Regions from separate parts of the Kitasatospora sp. NPDC058048 genome, predicted to be linked through region 1. Evidence: riboswitches for the same ligand, from Rfam matches in the RefSeq annotation. Region 1 holds a riboswitch; the other holds the start of a gene.
What was found. Region 1 has a riboswitch for cobalamin ahead of metE (5-methyltetrahydropteroyltriglutamate--homocysteine S-methyltransferase). Riboswitches for the same ligand answer to the same signal wherever they lie in the genome.
Positions count from the first base shown of each region.

Region 1 (7,450 bases):
GCAGCGCCGTCGTGATGCGCTGGATGCCCAACGGGCCGATCGTGATGAACACCACCAACATGCCCGGCGACCTGCTGAAGAAGGCCGGCGCCGGCACCATGCCGATCGCCGACGGCCTGGGCGCCCAGCCCCACTCGGACCCGCTGTCCCTGGAGAACCTCAACAAGGCCGACGCCGACCGGGTGTTCGTCGCCACCCTGAACGCCGAGGGCGAGAAGGCCCTGGAGACCGCCCGCAAGCAGGAGGCGTTCACCCGCCTCAAGGCCGTCGGCACCAACCAGCTCATGGGCGTCGACGGCCAGGTGTGGAGCAGCAGCTCCGGCCCGATCGCGGCGGAGAAGGTCGTCGAGGACATCGAGAAGGCCTTCGGCGCGAAGTAGCCGCCCCGGCCGGGGAATTACCCCCCCCCGAGCATTCCGAAGGGCCGCCGTCGCAGCGAATGCGGTGACGGCCCTTCCGGCGGTTCCCACCGGCGGCGCGGGCCGGCGGCGACGCGTTGTGGACAACGGACCCCCGGGCAGCTGCCCGGGGGTCCGCCGTCATGCCTCCAGGACCAGCCGCAGGAGTTCGCGCAGCGACCCGCGCTGCTCGGTGTCGAGCCGGGCCAGCGGGTCGCCGGCGAAGGGCATGCGGGCGCGCAGATCCGCGGCGACCTCGCGGCCGGCGGCGGTGGCGGCGACGTGCTTGACGCGACGGTCGGCGGGGTCGACGCTGCGCTCGACCAGGCCGCGGGACTCCAGGCGGTCGACGATCACCGTCACATTGGACGGCTCCGCGTGCAGCCGCTCGGCGATCCGGCGCGTCGGGACCGGAACCTCGGCGGCGAGCAGCGCCTTGGCCTGCAGCGCGGTCAGGTCGTGGGCCGCCGCGGCCGCCTCGGACTCCCGGCCGTAGCGGCGGTTGACGGCCGCGAAGAGTCCGACGATCTCCTGGGTGAGGTCATCCGATGGGTGGGACATGACCACCAGACTATCCAGGTGCTTGACAAAGTGAAATGTCAGCCCACATAGTTATGAATCATATTGGTTATGATCCATAAGCACTGGGAGTCCAGCGAGATGAGCGACCGGACCGTCCTGATCACCGGCACCTCCTCCGGCATCGGCCTGGCCACCGCCGTCGCCGCCGCCGCCCGCGCCGGCTGGCACGTCATCGCCACCATGCGCAACACCGCCAAGGCCGGCCCGCTGCTGGCGGCCGCCGAGGAAGCCGGGGTCACCGTCGACCTCCGGACGCTCGACGTCACCGACCCCGCGTCGGTCGAAGCCTGCCTGGCCGGCGTCGACCGGCTGGACGCGCTGGTCAACAACGCCGGCGCCGGCCACATCGGCACCCTGGAGCAGGAGAGCGTCGACGACGTCCGCGCCGTCATGGAGGTCAACTTCTTCGGGGTGCTGCACGTCACGAAGGCCGCCCTGCCCCTGCTGCGGGCGAGCAAGGGCCGCGTGCTGACCGTGACCAGCGTCGGCGGCGTGGTCGGCCAGCCCTTCAACGAGGCCTACTGCGCCGCCAAGTTCGCGGTCGAGGGCTACATGGAGTCCCTCGCCCCGGTCGCGGCCACCGCCGGTGTGTCCGTCAGCGTCGTCGAGCCGGGCGCGGTGGCCAGCGAGTTCGTCGGCAACGTGGGCCTGACGGACGACGCGACCGAACAGGCCGGGCCGTACGCCCCGGCCCTGGCCGCCTACCTGGACCGCACCCGCGGCGCCTTCGCCAACGCCCAGGCGCCCGAGGACGTGGCCGCCGGGATCCTCGACCTGCTCGCCGCCGAACGACCCGCCTTCCGGATGCTCACCTCCGACGCCGCCCGGGCCTTCGCCGGGGTCAAGCTCAAGGACCTCGACGGCTCGGCCGTCCAGGGCCTCACCTCCGGCTGGGTCGCCTAGCCGATCACCGGGCAGGAGGCCCGCGAGCGGCACGATGGCCGGGACCGGGGTGGGCGCGGCAAGGCTGCCGCGCCCACCCCGGCCGCCGTCAGCCGGCGAGTTCCTCGCGCAGCAGGCGGGCCGCGGCGACCAGGCTCTCCAGCGAGGCCCGGGTCTCCGGCCAGCCGCGGGTCTTCAGCCCGCAGTCCGGATTGACCCAGAGCCGCTCCGCCGGGATCGCCGCCAGGCCCGCGCGCAACAACGAGACGGCCTCGTCGGTGCTGGGGACGCGCGGGGAGTGGATGTCCCAGACGCCGGGGCCGACCTCGCGCGGATAGCCCGCCCCGGCCAGCTCGCCGGCCACCTCCATGTGGGAACGGGTGGCCTCCAACGAGATCACGTCCGCGTCGAGTTCGTCGATCGCCGTCATGATCGCGCCGAACTCGGCGTAGCACATGTGGGTGTGGATCTGGGTGTCCGCGCGGACACCGGAGGTGGCGAGGCGGAAGGCCTCGGTGGCCCACGCCAGGTACGCCGGGCGGGCGGCGGCCCGCAGCGGGAGGGTCTCGCGCAGCGCCGGCTCGTCGACCTGCACGACGGCGGCGCCGACCGCCTCCAGGTCGACGACCTCCTCGCGCAGGGCGAGGGCCACCTGCCGGGCGGTGTCGGCGAGCGGCTGGTCGTCGCGGACGAAGGACCAGGCGAGCATGGTGACCGGGCCGGTCAGCATGCCCTTGACCGGGCGGTCGGTCAGGCCCTGCGCGTAGCCGAACCAGTCGGTGGTCATCGGATGCGGACGGGAGATGTCCCCGGCCAGCACCGGCGGGCGCACGTACCGGGTGCCGTACGACTGGACCCAGCCGTGCCGGGTGGCGAGGTAGCCGGTGAGCTGCTCGGCGAAGTACTGGACCATGTCATTGCGCTCGGGCTCGCCGTGCACCAGGACGTCCAGCCCGGCTTTCTCCTGGTAGGCGACGACCTCGCGGACCTCCGCCTCCATCCGCTCCCGGTAGGCCGGGGCGTCGATCCGACCTGCCGTCAGATCGGCGCGGGCGGTGCGCAGTTCGGTGGTCTGCGGGAAGGAGCCGATGGTGGTGGTCGGCAGCAGCGGCAGCCCGAGCCGGGCGTGCTGGGCCTCGGCCCGTACGGGGTAGGGCTGGGCGCGCCGGGTGTCGTCGACGGTGACGGCGGCGGCGCGGGCGCGCACCGCCGGGTCGCGGGTGATCGGGGAGTTGGCGCGGGAGGCGAGGCCGGCGCGGTTGGCGGCGAGCTCGGCGGTGATCGCGCCGGTGCCCTCGCGCAGGCCCCGGGCGAGCAGTGCCGCCTCGCCGGCCTTCTGCCGGGCGAAGGCCAGCCAGCGGGCGATCTGCGGGTCGATGTCGCGCTCCGCGGCGGCGTCGATCGGCACATGCAGCAGCGAGCAGGACGGCGCCACGTCGACGGTGCCGGCGAGGCCCAGCAGGGTCGCCAGGGTCGCCAGCGACTTCTCCAGGTCGTTGATCCAGATGTTGCGCCCGTCGATCACCCCCGCCACCAGCCGCTTGCCGGGCAGGCCGCCGGCGGCGGCGAGGTCCTCCAGGTTGGCGGCGGCCGGGCCGGTGAAGTCCAGCGCCAGGCCCTCGACCGGGGCCTTGGCCAGCACCGGCAGCGCCTCGCCGAGCCGGTCGAAGTAGCTCGCGACCAGCAGCTTGGGCCGCTCGGTGAGACCGCCCAGCTCGCGGTAGGCGCGGGCGGCCGCGTTCAGCTCGGCCGGGGTGCGGTCCTGCACCAGCGCGGGCTCGTCCAGCTGCACCCACGCGGCGCCGGCGGCACGCAACTCGGCCAGCAGCCGGGCGTAGACGGGCAGCAGCCGGTCCAGCAGGGTGATCGGCTGGAAGTCGGCGGTCACCCCGGGCGCCGGCTTGGCGAGCAGCAGGTAGGTCACCGGGCCGACCAGCACCGGCCGGGCGGCGTGGCCGAGCAGCAGCGCCTCGCGCAGCTCGCCGACCGCCTTGGCCGGGTTCGCGGCGAACACCGTGTCCGGGCCCAACTCCGGCACCAGGTAGTGGTAGTTGGTGTCGAACCACTTGGTCATCTCCAACGGGGCGACGTCCTGGTTGCCGCGCGCCATCGCGAAGTACCCGTCCAGCGGGTCGGTGTCGACCGCCTCCCGGTGCCGCGGCGGGATCGCACCGACCGCCACGGTGGTGTCCAGCACGTGGTCGTAGAGCGAGAAGTCGCCGGTCGGCACCTCTTCGACGCCGGAGTCGGCGAGCTGCTGCCAGTTCGTCCGACGCAGGTCGGCGGCGGTCGCCAGCAGCGCCTCGGCCGCTACCGCGCCGTTCCAGTACCCCTCGATCGCCTTCTTCAATTCACGGCCCCGGCCCTGGCGGGGGTAGCCGTGGGCGGTGGCGACGCTCGCCGCGGCTGCGGACTTCGTGGTCAAGGGACTCTCCTTCGCGAGTCTGGATCCTCAAGTGCCCGGTGACGGCACGAGGACGCGAAGGGATGACGGACCGGACCGACGACCGCACCCGTGCGCGGCTCCGCCCGATATGGTCGCCGACCCGCCCACGAGGTCACCGGATGGCCGGGCGCGAACGCTCGCGCACGGGCAGTGGCAGGTCTTCGGACTCGCGGGCACACCCACCTCGGCCGAAACCGGGGCGGACACCTACTGGCCGTCGCTTCCCAGACCCGTCCCGGGTCCAGTGCGTATGACGGCGGTCGTTCCCACTCACCGCTGCGGGGCAGTCCCGGACTGGCCAGTTGAAAGGCGTCACCGGGTTCCCTCTTACGACACCCTGCCTGGCGGACAGGGCGAACCAGCTGCACCGCCAGCTTAGGGGCAAACCGTCGGCGTCGAGGCGGAAATCTCGCAAGGCGTCCGCGTGCTGAGACGCGGGCTCCGCGCCCGCTCCCGGGCGGCGCACCCGGGAGCGGGCGGCGCACCCGGGAGCGGGCGGCAGAATGGCTCCCATGCGGCACATCTTCGTCATCGGCATCGGCGCGGGCGACCCCGACCACCTCACCCTGCAGGCGGTCAAGGCGATCGGTCGCACCGACGTCTTCTTCATCCTCGACAAGAGCGAGGAACGGCAGGACCTGATCGGGCTGCGCCGCCGGATGCTGGCCGACCACGGACGGCCCGGGCACCGCGTGGTCGCGGCGCCGGACGCCGAACGGGACCGCGCCACCCCGGCGTACGCGGCCGCCGTGGACGACTGGCGCGTCCGCCGCGCCGATCTGGTCGAACGGCTGGTCGCCGAGCACCTCGGCCCGGGCGAGAACGGCGCCTTCCTGGTCTGGGGCGACCCCGCCCTCTACGACAGCGTCATCGCCGTGGTGGACGACGTGTCGAACCGGGGCGGCGTGCCCTTCGCGTACGAGGTGATCCCGGGCATCAGCAGCGTCTCCGCGCTCGCCGCCCGGCACCGCACCACGCTGACGCGGGTCGGCCGGCCGGTGCAGATCACCACCGGCCGCCGCCTCGCCGAGGGGTTCCCCGAGGGGGTGGACGACGTGGTGGTGATGCTCGACGGCCGGGCCGCCTTCGCCGGGATCGACCCCGAGGGGCTGGAGATCCACTACGGCGCCTACCTCGGCACCCCCGACGAGGTGCTCGTCTCCGGTCCGCTCGCCGAGGCCGCCCCGCGCATCCGCGAGCTGCGTGAGCGGGCCCGGGAGCGCAAGGGCTGGATCATGGACACCTACCTGCTGCGACGCTCGGACGGCGGCTCCGACGCCTGACGGACGGCCGGCACGCGGTCGGCGCGCACTCACGCGCCGCTCTCCCTCAGCATGGTGATGATGGCGGAGAAGTCCCGCCCGGCGTCCTCGCCGGAGCACCGGCCTGTCACGGCCCGCCGCATCGGGCGGCGGCCTCAGTCCAGGAGCTTCGCCACCACCCGGTCGAGCGCGCGGAGGTCCTCCGGCGGCAGCGCGAGCAGCGCGTCCGGCGGCGTGGCGAGGATCCCGGTGGCGAGCGCGGCCTTCGCCTCGCCCTCCTCGGTGAGGTGGACCAGCTTGGAGCGCCGGTCCGCCGGGTTGGTGATGCGCTCGGCGAGCCCGCGCCGCACCAGGTCGTCCACGATGACGCTGGTGTACGGCGGGTCGGCGGTCAGCCGCTCGGCCAGCTCCCGCAGGGTGATCGGGCCGGCGGCGAGCCGGCGCAGCGCCCTGACCCGGCTGAAGCTCATGCCGAGGGCTTCGGCGACGGTCCTGCGGCGGTCGTGGCGCTCCAGCACGAGCGCGTACATCCCCTGCCAGACCCGGGCCGCCGTCGCGGCGTCCGTCCCGCTCCCCTCCGGGTGCCCACCGGTGTCGAGGCGCTCCATCAGGCGTCCACCGTCTCCTTCGTCTCCGTGCTTCCCTCGGCCGACTCCTCGGCGGCGAGCCGCCGCGCCGTGCGCTCGGCCGTCGCCCGGGCCCAGCGGCCGGAAGTGAGCGTACCGGTGACCAGCACGGCGACGCCGCAGCCGGCGATGATCCACCATGCCGTCCGGGCCGCCCCGGTGAAGGCCGCCGGGTTCGCGAGGGCGCTGCCGGCCATCAGGGCGCCGGTGACCGCGACGCCCAGGGACTGGCCGACCTGTCGGCTGGTGGAGGCCACCGCCGCCGCCACGCCGGCCTGCGAGCGGGGCATCCCGGAGACGGCGGTGTTGGTGATGGGCGCGTTGACCAGGCCGAAGCCGGTACCGAAGAGCAGGAAGGCGAGGACCAGCAGCCAGCTCGGCAGGTGCTCGGAGTAGCCGACCGCCTGGAGCACGGCGCTCGCGGTCAGCGCCGCCCCGGCCAGCAGCAGCGGCGTGCGCGGCCCCCGGGCGGCCACCATCCGGCCGGACAGCGGCGCGGTGAGCAGCGACATGACCGCCATCGGCAGCATGAAGAGTCCGGCGTGCAGCGGGTCGAGCCCGCGGACGTCCTGGAGGTACAGGGAGGTGAGGAAGAGGAAGCCGCCGAGGCCGGCGAAGGCGGCGACCGCGATGACGGTGGCGCCGGAGAAGGGCGCGGAGCGGAAGAACCGCAGATCGATCAGCGGGTCGGTGCGCCGGGGTTCGTACCGCAGCAGGCCCAGCAGCGCGCCGAGGGAGGCCGCCGTGCAGCCGAGCACCACGGGCGAGGTCCAGCCGCGCTCCGGCGACTCGATGATCGCGTAGGTGAGGGCGGCGAGCACCACGACGACCAGCAGCTGGCCGACCGGGTCCACCCGGCGGGTGCGGGCCGCCCGCGACTCCGGCACGTAGCGGGTGGTGAGGAAGAGGGCGGCCAGGCCGATCGGGACGTTGATCCAGAAGATCGCCCGCCAGCCGGCCGACTCCACCAGCGCCCCGCCGATGATCGGCCCGGCGGCCATGCTGATGCCCACCACGCCGCTCCAGACGCCGATCGCCCGGGCGCGCTGCCGGGAGTCGGTGAAGGTGTTGCTGATGATCGACATGGCGACGGGGTTGAGCATCGATCCGCCGACCGCCTGGAGCATCCGCGCGGCGATCAGCCAGCCGAGCCCGGGGGCCAGGCTGCACAGCAGGGAGGCCGCGGTGAACACCACCAGTCCGATCCGGAACACCCGGCGGCGGCCGATCCGGTCGGCGGTCGAGCCGGAGAGC
Region 1 covers NZ_JBHVRT010000005.1:121,690-129,139, forward strand. The annotation lists gene ACFVVA_RS07330 (ABC transporter substrate-binding protein) at 1-380, shown strand, start outside; gene ACFVVA_RS07335 (MarR family winged helix-turn-helix transcriptional regulator) at 540-959, opposite strand; gene ACFVVA_RS07340 (SDR family oxidoreductase) at 1,029-1,883, shown strand; gene metE (5-methyltetrahydropteroyltriglutamate--homocysteine S-methyltransferase) at 1,972-4,287, opposite strand; cobalamin riboswitch at 4,443-4,686, opposite strand; gene cobF (precorrin-6A synthase (deacetylating)) at 4,821-5,591, shown strand; gene ACFVVA_RS07355 (MarR family transcriptional regulator) at 5,726-6,178, opposite strand; gene ACFVVA_RS07360 (MFS transporter) at 6,178-7,450, opposite strand, start outside.

Region 2 (7,450 bases), on a different contig from region 1:
TCCTTCCCGAAGGTGGTGATGATCGCCGAGAAGTCCAGGCCCGAGCCTTCGGACGACGCGAAGTCCGCGTACAACTGCGCTGCCTTGCGCCCGAGTTCCGTGGGCAGGCCCGCGGCTTCGGCCGCGCCGGCGGCCAGTCCGAGGTCCTTGGCCATCAGGGCGGCGGCGAACCCGGCGGCGTAGTCGCGGTTGGCCGGGCTGGCCGGCACCGGCCCGGGGACGGGACAGTTGCTGGTGAGCGCCCAGCACTGCCCGGAGGCGGTGGAGGCCACGTCGAACAACGCCTGGTGGCTGAGCCCGAGGCTCTCGCCGAGCACGAAGGCCTCGCTGACCGCGATCATCGAGATGCCGAGGATCATGTTGTTGCAGATCTTCGCCGCCTGGCCGGCACCGGCCGCGCCGCAGTGCACCACCTTGCGCCCCATGACCGCCAACACGGGCTTGACCGCGGCGAATTCGGCCTTTTCGGCGCCGACCATGAAGGTCAGGCTCGCAGCCGTCGCGCCGACCACCCCACCGGAGACCGGTGCGTCCACCGCGCGCTGCCCGGCACGTACGGCCAGGTCGTGCGCCTCCCTGGCGTCGGCGACGTCGATCGTGGAGCAGTCCACGAAGAGGGTGCCCGGACGGGCTGACGGCAGCAGCTCCGCGTAGGCGGCCAGGACGTGGCGGCCGGCCGGCAGCATGCTGATGACGACGTCGGCCTGTCGGGCCGCCGCGGCGGCGGAGGCCGCCGGGCGGACGCCGGCCGTCTCCGCTTGCCGCAGCGCCTCCGGCGCGAGGTCGTAGCCGGTCACCTGATGTCCGGCCTCGACAAGGTTGGCGGCCATCGGGCCGCCCATGTTGCCCAGTCCGATGAATCCGATGGTGAGGGTCACCAGCGCTCCAGGGGGGTTGTGGTGGCAAGGCCGAGTTCGCGCTCGCCGAGCGGGGCGAAGTAGCGGGCCACGGTGGCGGGTTCGACGGCGCTCAGCGTCTCCGGACGCCATCGTGGCGAACGGTCCTTGTCGATCACCTGGGCCCGGATGCCCTCGGCGAGGTCCGGCGTGGCGAGCGCCGCACAGGAGGTGCGGTACTCCTGGTCGAGGACGGCCTCCAGCGGGCCGAGTGCCCGGGCCCGGCGCAGCGCGGCGAGCGTCGCCTTCACGGCGGTCGGGGAGTTGGCGGCGATCCGGTCGACGGCCTTCTTCGCCTCGGGTTCGCCGCTCTCCCGCAGCCGGTCCAGGATCTCCTCCACGGTTCCGGCCGCGTAGCAGCTGTCGATCCACCCGCGTCGGTCGGCCAGCGCACCGGTCGGCGCGGGCTCGACGTTCCGTTCGAGGGCGTCGTGGACGGGCAGTTCGGCCAGGTCGTCCAGCAGGGCGGGCAGTCGTTCAGCGGGGACGAAGTGGTCGGCGAGCCCGCACAGCAGGGCGTCGGCGGCACCGACGGAACCCGCGGTGAGGGCGAGGTGGGTACCGAGCTCCCCGGGGGCGAGGGCGAGCAGGTAGGTGCCGCCGACGTCGGGGACGAAGCCGATGCCGGCCTCCGGGAGGGCGACGCGCGTGGTCTCGGTGACGATCCGGACGCTGCCGTGGGCGGAGACGCCGACCCCGCCGCCCATCACGATGCCGCCCATGAGCGCGACGTAGGGCTTGGGGTAGCGGGCGATCCGGGCGTTGAGGCGGTACTCGTCTCGCCAGAACTCCTCGACGGCGCCCGGATCGCCGCCGGTGGCAGCCCGGTGGATGGCGACGATGTCGCCGCCCGCGCAGAAGGCCCGCTCGCCGGCGCCCGTGACGACGACGGTGTCGACCCGGTCGTCGCCCTCCCAGGTGTCCAGGGCTTCGGAGATCGTCCGCACCATGCCGTGGGTGAGGGCGTTCAGGGCAGCGGGGCGGTTGAGGACGATCAGTCCGGCCCGTCCCTCGCGCTGGAGGATGACCTCGTCGAGGTCGGTCCCGGCCATCACGCGGCTCCGGTCAGGCCGCGGGCGACGATGACGCGCATGATCTCGTTGGTCCCTTCCAGGATCTGGTGCACCCGCAGGTCGCGGACGATCTTCTCGATGCCGTACTCGGCCAGGTAGCCGTAGCCGCCGTGCAGTTGGAGGGCCTGGTTGGCCACCTCGAAGCCGGTGTCGGTGGCGTAGCGCTTGGCCATGGCGCACAACTGCGGCGCCCGGGGGTCGCCCCGGTCCAGCGCCGCGGCGGCTCTCCACAGCAGCGCCCGGGCGGCCTCCAACTCCGTGGCCATGTCGGCGAGTCGGAACTGCAGGGCCTGGGCGTGCAGCAGCCTGGCGCCGAACGCCTCGCGATCCGCCAGGTGGCGGGTGGCCCGCTCCAGCGCGTGTTGTGCGCCGCCGAGGGAGCAGGCGGCGATGCCGAGCCGGCCGCCGTTCAGCCCGTTCATCGCGATCCGGAAGCCCTCGCCCTCCGCGCCGAGGAGGCGGTCGGCGGGCAACCGGACCCCGTCCAGCAGTACCTGGCGGGTCGGCTGGGCGTTCCAGCCCATCTTCTTCTCGTCGGGCCCGAAGGCGACCCCCGGGTCGTCGCGCTCGACGACGAACGCGGAGATCCCGTCCGGCCCGGGGGCACCGGTCCGGGCCAGCACCACGTACACCTGCGAGGCTCCCGCACCGGAGATGAACTGCTTGACGCCGTCCAGCACCCAGTGGTCGCCGTCGCGCACGGCCCGAGTGGCGATCGCGGCCGCGTCGGAGCCGGCACCGGGCTCGGTCAGGCAGTAGCTGCCCAGGTGCTCGGCCGTGCAGAGCGCGGACAGCCAGCGAGCGCGCTGCGCCTGCGTGCCGTAGCGGTCGAGCATCCAGGCGACCATGTTATGGATGGACAGGTAGGCGGCGATGGACGGGCAGCCGGTGGCGAGTGCCTCGAAGGCCACCACGCCGTCCAGCCGGGAGAGTTCGGAGCCGCCCGCGCCCTCCCGGACGTACACGCCGGCCAGACCCAGGTCGGCTGCCTTGCGCAGCACGTCCACCGGGAAGTGCTTGGCCTGGTCCCACTCCACGGCGTGCGGCGCGAGGTACTCCTCGGCGAAGGCCCGGGTGGTCCGGGCGATGGCGCGCTGGTCCTCGGTGAGGTCGTGCATCGCGCTCATCCCATCGTCGGCATGGTGAAGCTCGCGCCCTCCTTGACCCCGGAGGGCCAGCGCGAGGTGACGGTGCGGGTGCGGGTGTAGAAGCGGATCGCGTCCGGCCCGTGCTGGTTGAGGTCCCCGAAGCCGGAGCGCTTCCAGCCGCCGAAGGTGTGGTACGCGATCGGCACCGGGATCGGCACGTTGACCCCGACCATGCCGGTGTTCACCCGGCGGGCGAAGTCCCGGGCGGTGTCGCCGTCCCGGGTGTAGATGGCCACGCCGTTGCCGAACTCGTGCTCACTGGGCAGCCGCAGCGCCTCCTCGTAGTCGGCGGCACGCACCACGGTCAGCACCGGGCCGAAGATCTCCTCCCGGTAGATCCGCATGCCGGGCGTGACCCGGTCGAAGAGGGTGGCGCCCAGGAAGTAGCCGTCCTCGTTCCCCTCCAGGCGGAAGTCCCTTCCGTCCACGACGAGTTCGGCGCCCTCCTCGACCCCGAAGTCCAGGTAGCCGCGGACCCGGTCCAGCGCGTCACGGCCCACCAGCGGGCCGAAGTCGGCCGCCGGGTCGTCCGAGCGCCCGACCTTGAGCGCGCCGATCCGCTCGACCAGCTTCGCCACCAGGGCGTCCGCGGTCTCCTCCCCCACCGGGACGGCCACCGAGATCGCCATGCACCGCTCGCCGGCCGATCCGTACCCGGCGCCGACCAGCGCGTCGGCCGCCTGGTCGAGGTCGGCGTCCGGCATCACGATCATGTGGTTCTTGGCGCCGCCGAAGCACTGCGCCCGCTTCCCGTGCGCGGCGGCGGTGGCGTACACGTACTGGGCGACCGGTGTGGAGCCGACGAAGCCGAGGGCCTGCACCCGCGGGTCCTCCAGCAGGGTGTCCACGGCCTCCTTGCCGCCGTTGACCACGTTGAGCACGCCCGGCGGCAGCCCGGCCTCCAGGAACAGCTCGGCCAGCCGCAGCGGCACCGAGGGATCGCGCTCCGAGGGCTTGAGCACAAAGGCGTTTCCGCAGGCCAGCGCGGGCGCTGCCTTCCAGAGCGGGATCATCGCCGGGAAGTTGAACGGCGTGATGCCCGCGACCACGCCGAGCGGCTGGCGCATCGAGTAGACGTCGATGCCGGTGCCCGCGTTGTCGCTGAACTCGCCCTTCAGCAGGTGCGGGATCCCGGCGGCGAACTCCACGACCTCCAGCCCGCGTTGGAGGTCGTTATGGGCGTCGGCCACGGTCTTGCCGTGCTCGGCGGAGAGCAGCCGGGCCAGCTCCTCCTTCTCCTGCTCGACCAGCTGCAGGAAGCGCAACAGGACGCGGGCCCGCCGCTGCGGGTTCCAGGCGGCCCACGCGGGCTGGGCCTGCGCGGCGTCGGCGATCACCGCCTCGACCTCGGCGCGGCTCGCCAGGGGCACCCGGGCCTGCACCCGGCCGGTGTTGGGGTCGTACACGTCGCCGAAGCGACCGGAGGTGCCGACGGTGGGCTTTCCGGCGATGAAGTGGGTCAGTTCTCGGACCATCGGTTCCTTCTCTCGACAGGGGTGGGGAGAGGAGGAATGGAGGCCGCCGCCGACGGGCGGGCGCACGGTGATGCGGCCCCGCAGCGTCACGGTGGCGGTGGCATGACGTACCGTCAGAGCAGGTGGGCTCCGACAGCCGTCGGCACAGGACAGCCAGGAGCAGCGGAACGGGAGCAGCCCGGAGTCATGCGTGTCGTCTCCATCCTCGTGGAAAACACGGATCACCCGCGGCCGGTATCCTGACTCCCGGATCACCGCACGCCCTCAGGCCTTCCCGGCTGGCTGCCAGTGGCTGTCATCTGCGAGGACGGACTCCCCGGTCACAGTGGCGGGACCGTGCCGGACTCACACCGGCTTCCCTGACACCGCGGACCTGTCATCGACCATATAGTTGGACGTCCTAGTAAGTCCAGGGATTCGTGCTCGCGTCGCACCACCGTGATCTCGCCACGCCGAGCTCTCCCCGGCCTCGTTCCGGGGCCTGGCACCCAGGACCCGAAGCAGACCGGCCTGCAAACGGGGCCTGGGCGAGTGCCATCCCGATCTACTGCAACAGCTCGTCCGAGCCGGCAGCCCGCAACACCCGATGCTCGCTGCTGAAGCAGACGTGCGACGAGGGGGATGCCGGCACTTCCCCGGGCCGGATCATCGGCACCAGCACGGTCGCGACGCTCGCCGGACTCCAGGACCGGGATCCTGTCCTGAAGTCCGGTGGCAGGCGCGGCTTCGGGAGCACCCCGCGGCCCCGACGGGGGTGGCCCGGGGCAGCTGGGTTCAGACCCGGGCGGGGTGGGTGAGGGTGTGCCAGGCGGCGTAGCCGCCGAGGAGGTCGGAGATCTCGGTGTGGCCGTGGTGGCGCAGCAGGCTGGCGGCGATGGAGGAGCGGTGGCCGCTGGCGCAGTGGACGACGAGGGGGCGGTCGGTGGGGATCTCGTCGAGGCGGCCGGGGAGTTCGGTCAGGGGGATGTGCAGGGATTCTTCGATGGAGCCCGTTTCGCGCTCGCCGCAGGTGCGCACGTCCAGGACGGTGGGGGGCTGCTCGTCGGCGAGCGCGGTGCGGAGCCGGTCAGCGGTGAGGCGGCCGGCGGGGGTGACCTCGTCGGCGAGGGCGGGCAGGGCGTTGCCGGGGTTGCGCAGGTAGCCGGCGATGTGGTCGAAGCCGATGCGGGCGAGGCGGGTGATGACCTCGCCCTCGCGGTCCTGCGGGGCGATGATCGCGATGCTGCTGTCGGGGGTGAGGACGGTGCCGGCCTGTTCGGCGAAGCGGCCGTCGACGGGGACGTTGATGGCGCCGCGGATGTGTCCCGCGCCGAACTCCTGGGGGCTGCGGGCGTCGAGGACGACGGCGCCTGCGTAACGGGCCTCCTTGAAGCCTTCGGGGCACAGGGGGCGGGCTGCGTTCGTGGGATCCAGCAGCGGGCGGTCCTGCCGGTTGAGGGCGGCGTCGTGGCCGAAGTAGGCGGGGGCGGTGGACTGGCCGGCGGTGACGATGCGGACGAAGGTGTCCTGGTCCATGGGCCGGCAGGCGTAGTTGGTCAGTCGCTGCGCCCCGATGGTGGACTGGCGGTCGGCGGAGAGGTTCTTGCCGCAAGCCGAGCCGGCACCGTGGGCGGGGAAGACGAGGGTCTCGTCGGGCAGGCCCATCAGCTTGCGGTGGACGCTGTCGTAGAGCATCGCGCCGAGTTCCTCGGCGGTGACGCCGGCCGAGGCGAGCAGGTCGGGACGGCCGACATCACCGATGAACAGGGCGTCGCCGGTGAGCACACCGTACGGGACGGTGTCGTCGGGCTGCTCGAAGACCAGGATGCTGATCGACTCGGGCGTGTGGCCGGGGGTTTCGAGGACCTGGACGGTGACGTCGCCGAGTTCGATCCGCTCTCCGTCGGTGAGCTTGCGGATGGGGTACTCGGTCTCGGCGCGGTGACCGTACCCGATCCAGGCGCCGGTGCGGGCGGCGAGTTCGAGGTGGCCGGCCAGGAAGTCGGCGTGGAAGTGGGTGTTGATGACGCCGACGACGGTCAGGCCACGCGCCATGGCGTCGGCGAGGTACTCGTCGACGTCCCGGCGGGGGTCGACGATCACGGCCTGGCCGGTGCGTTCGTCGGCGATCAGGTAGGAGGCCTGGGAGAGGCAGTCGAGGTAGTACTGGCTGAAGATCACGGGGTTGTCTCCTCCGGGTCGGGCCTTGGCCTTCTCCTGGTTGGCGAAGCCGGATTCCTGGGCGCCACAGCGCCATCGTGATACCCCCCTCGGTATATTTCCGAGCATACGGCTTCGGGAGCCGATACGGGCGGGGGTATGTCCGAACGATTTCGATAATACCCCCGGGGGTACTATGGTGAAGCCATCGAGGGGGTCGGCCACCGCCGCCGAGCCGATACGGGCGGGGCCGAGGACGCACCGGCCACGCCGCCGTACCGGGCCGTCGGGCCCGTACGGACGCCCGCGCCGCCCCCGACCCACCGGACCACTGCGATCCGGTCTGCACCACTGGAGACACCGCATGCCTTTGCTGCCGCACGCCCACGGGGCCGCTCCCCACGAAGACCGCGCCCGCGGACACCGCACCCCCGGGCGGACCACCCCCACCGAGGCCCACGAACTCGCCCGCACCGGCGCCGCCGTGCTGCTCGACGTCCGGGAGGCCGCCGAGTTCACCGCCGGGCACGCCCCCGGCGCGCTGCACCAGCCGCTGATCGGCCTGGTCGCCGGTGTCCCGCTGCCGCCCGCGGCGGCCGGCCGGACCGTACTGGCGATCTGCCGCTCCGGCCACCGCTCCCAGCGCGCCGCGGAGCTGCTCGCCGAGCGCGGCGTCGAGGTGCTGAACGTGGCCGGCGGCATGAACGCCTGGGCCCTGT
Region 2 covers NZ_JBHVRT010000014.1:137,754-145,203, reverse strand. The annotation lists gene mmsB (3-hydroxyisobutyrate dehydrogenase) at 1-878, opposite strand, end outside; gene ACFVVA_RS17195 (enoyl-CoA hydratase/isomerase family protein) at 875-1,948, opposite strand; gene ACFVVA_RS17190 (acyl-CoA dehydrogenase family protein) at 1,948-3,096, opposite strand; gene ACFVVA_RS17185 (CoA-acylating methylmalonate-semialdehyde dehydrogenase) at 3,093-4,592, opposite strand; cobalamin riboswitch at 4,804-4,995, opposite strand; gene ACFVVA_RS17180 (rhodanese-like domain-containing protein) at 5,367-6,752, opposite strand; gene ACFVVA_RS17175 (rhodanese-like domain-containing protein) at 7,096-7,450, shown strand, end outside.
Region 2: linked by a shared signal. The riboswitch ahead of ACFVVA_RS17185 (CoA-acylating methylmalonate-semialdehyde dehydrogenase) and the one ahead of metE (5-methyltetrahydropteroyltriglutamate--homocysteine S-methyltransferase) in region 1 are both predicted to bind cobalamin.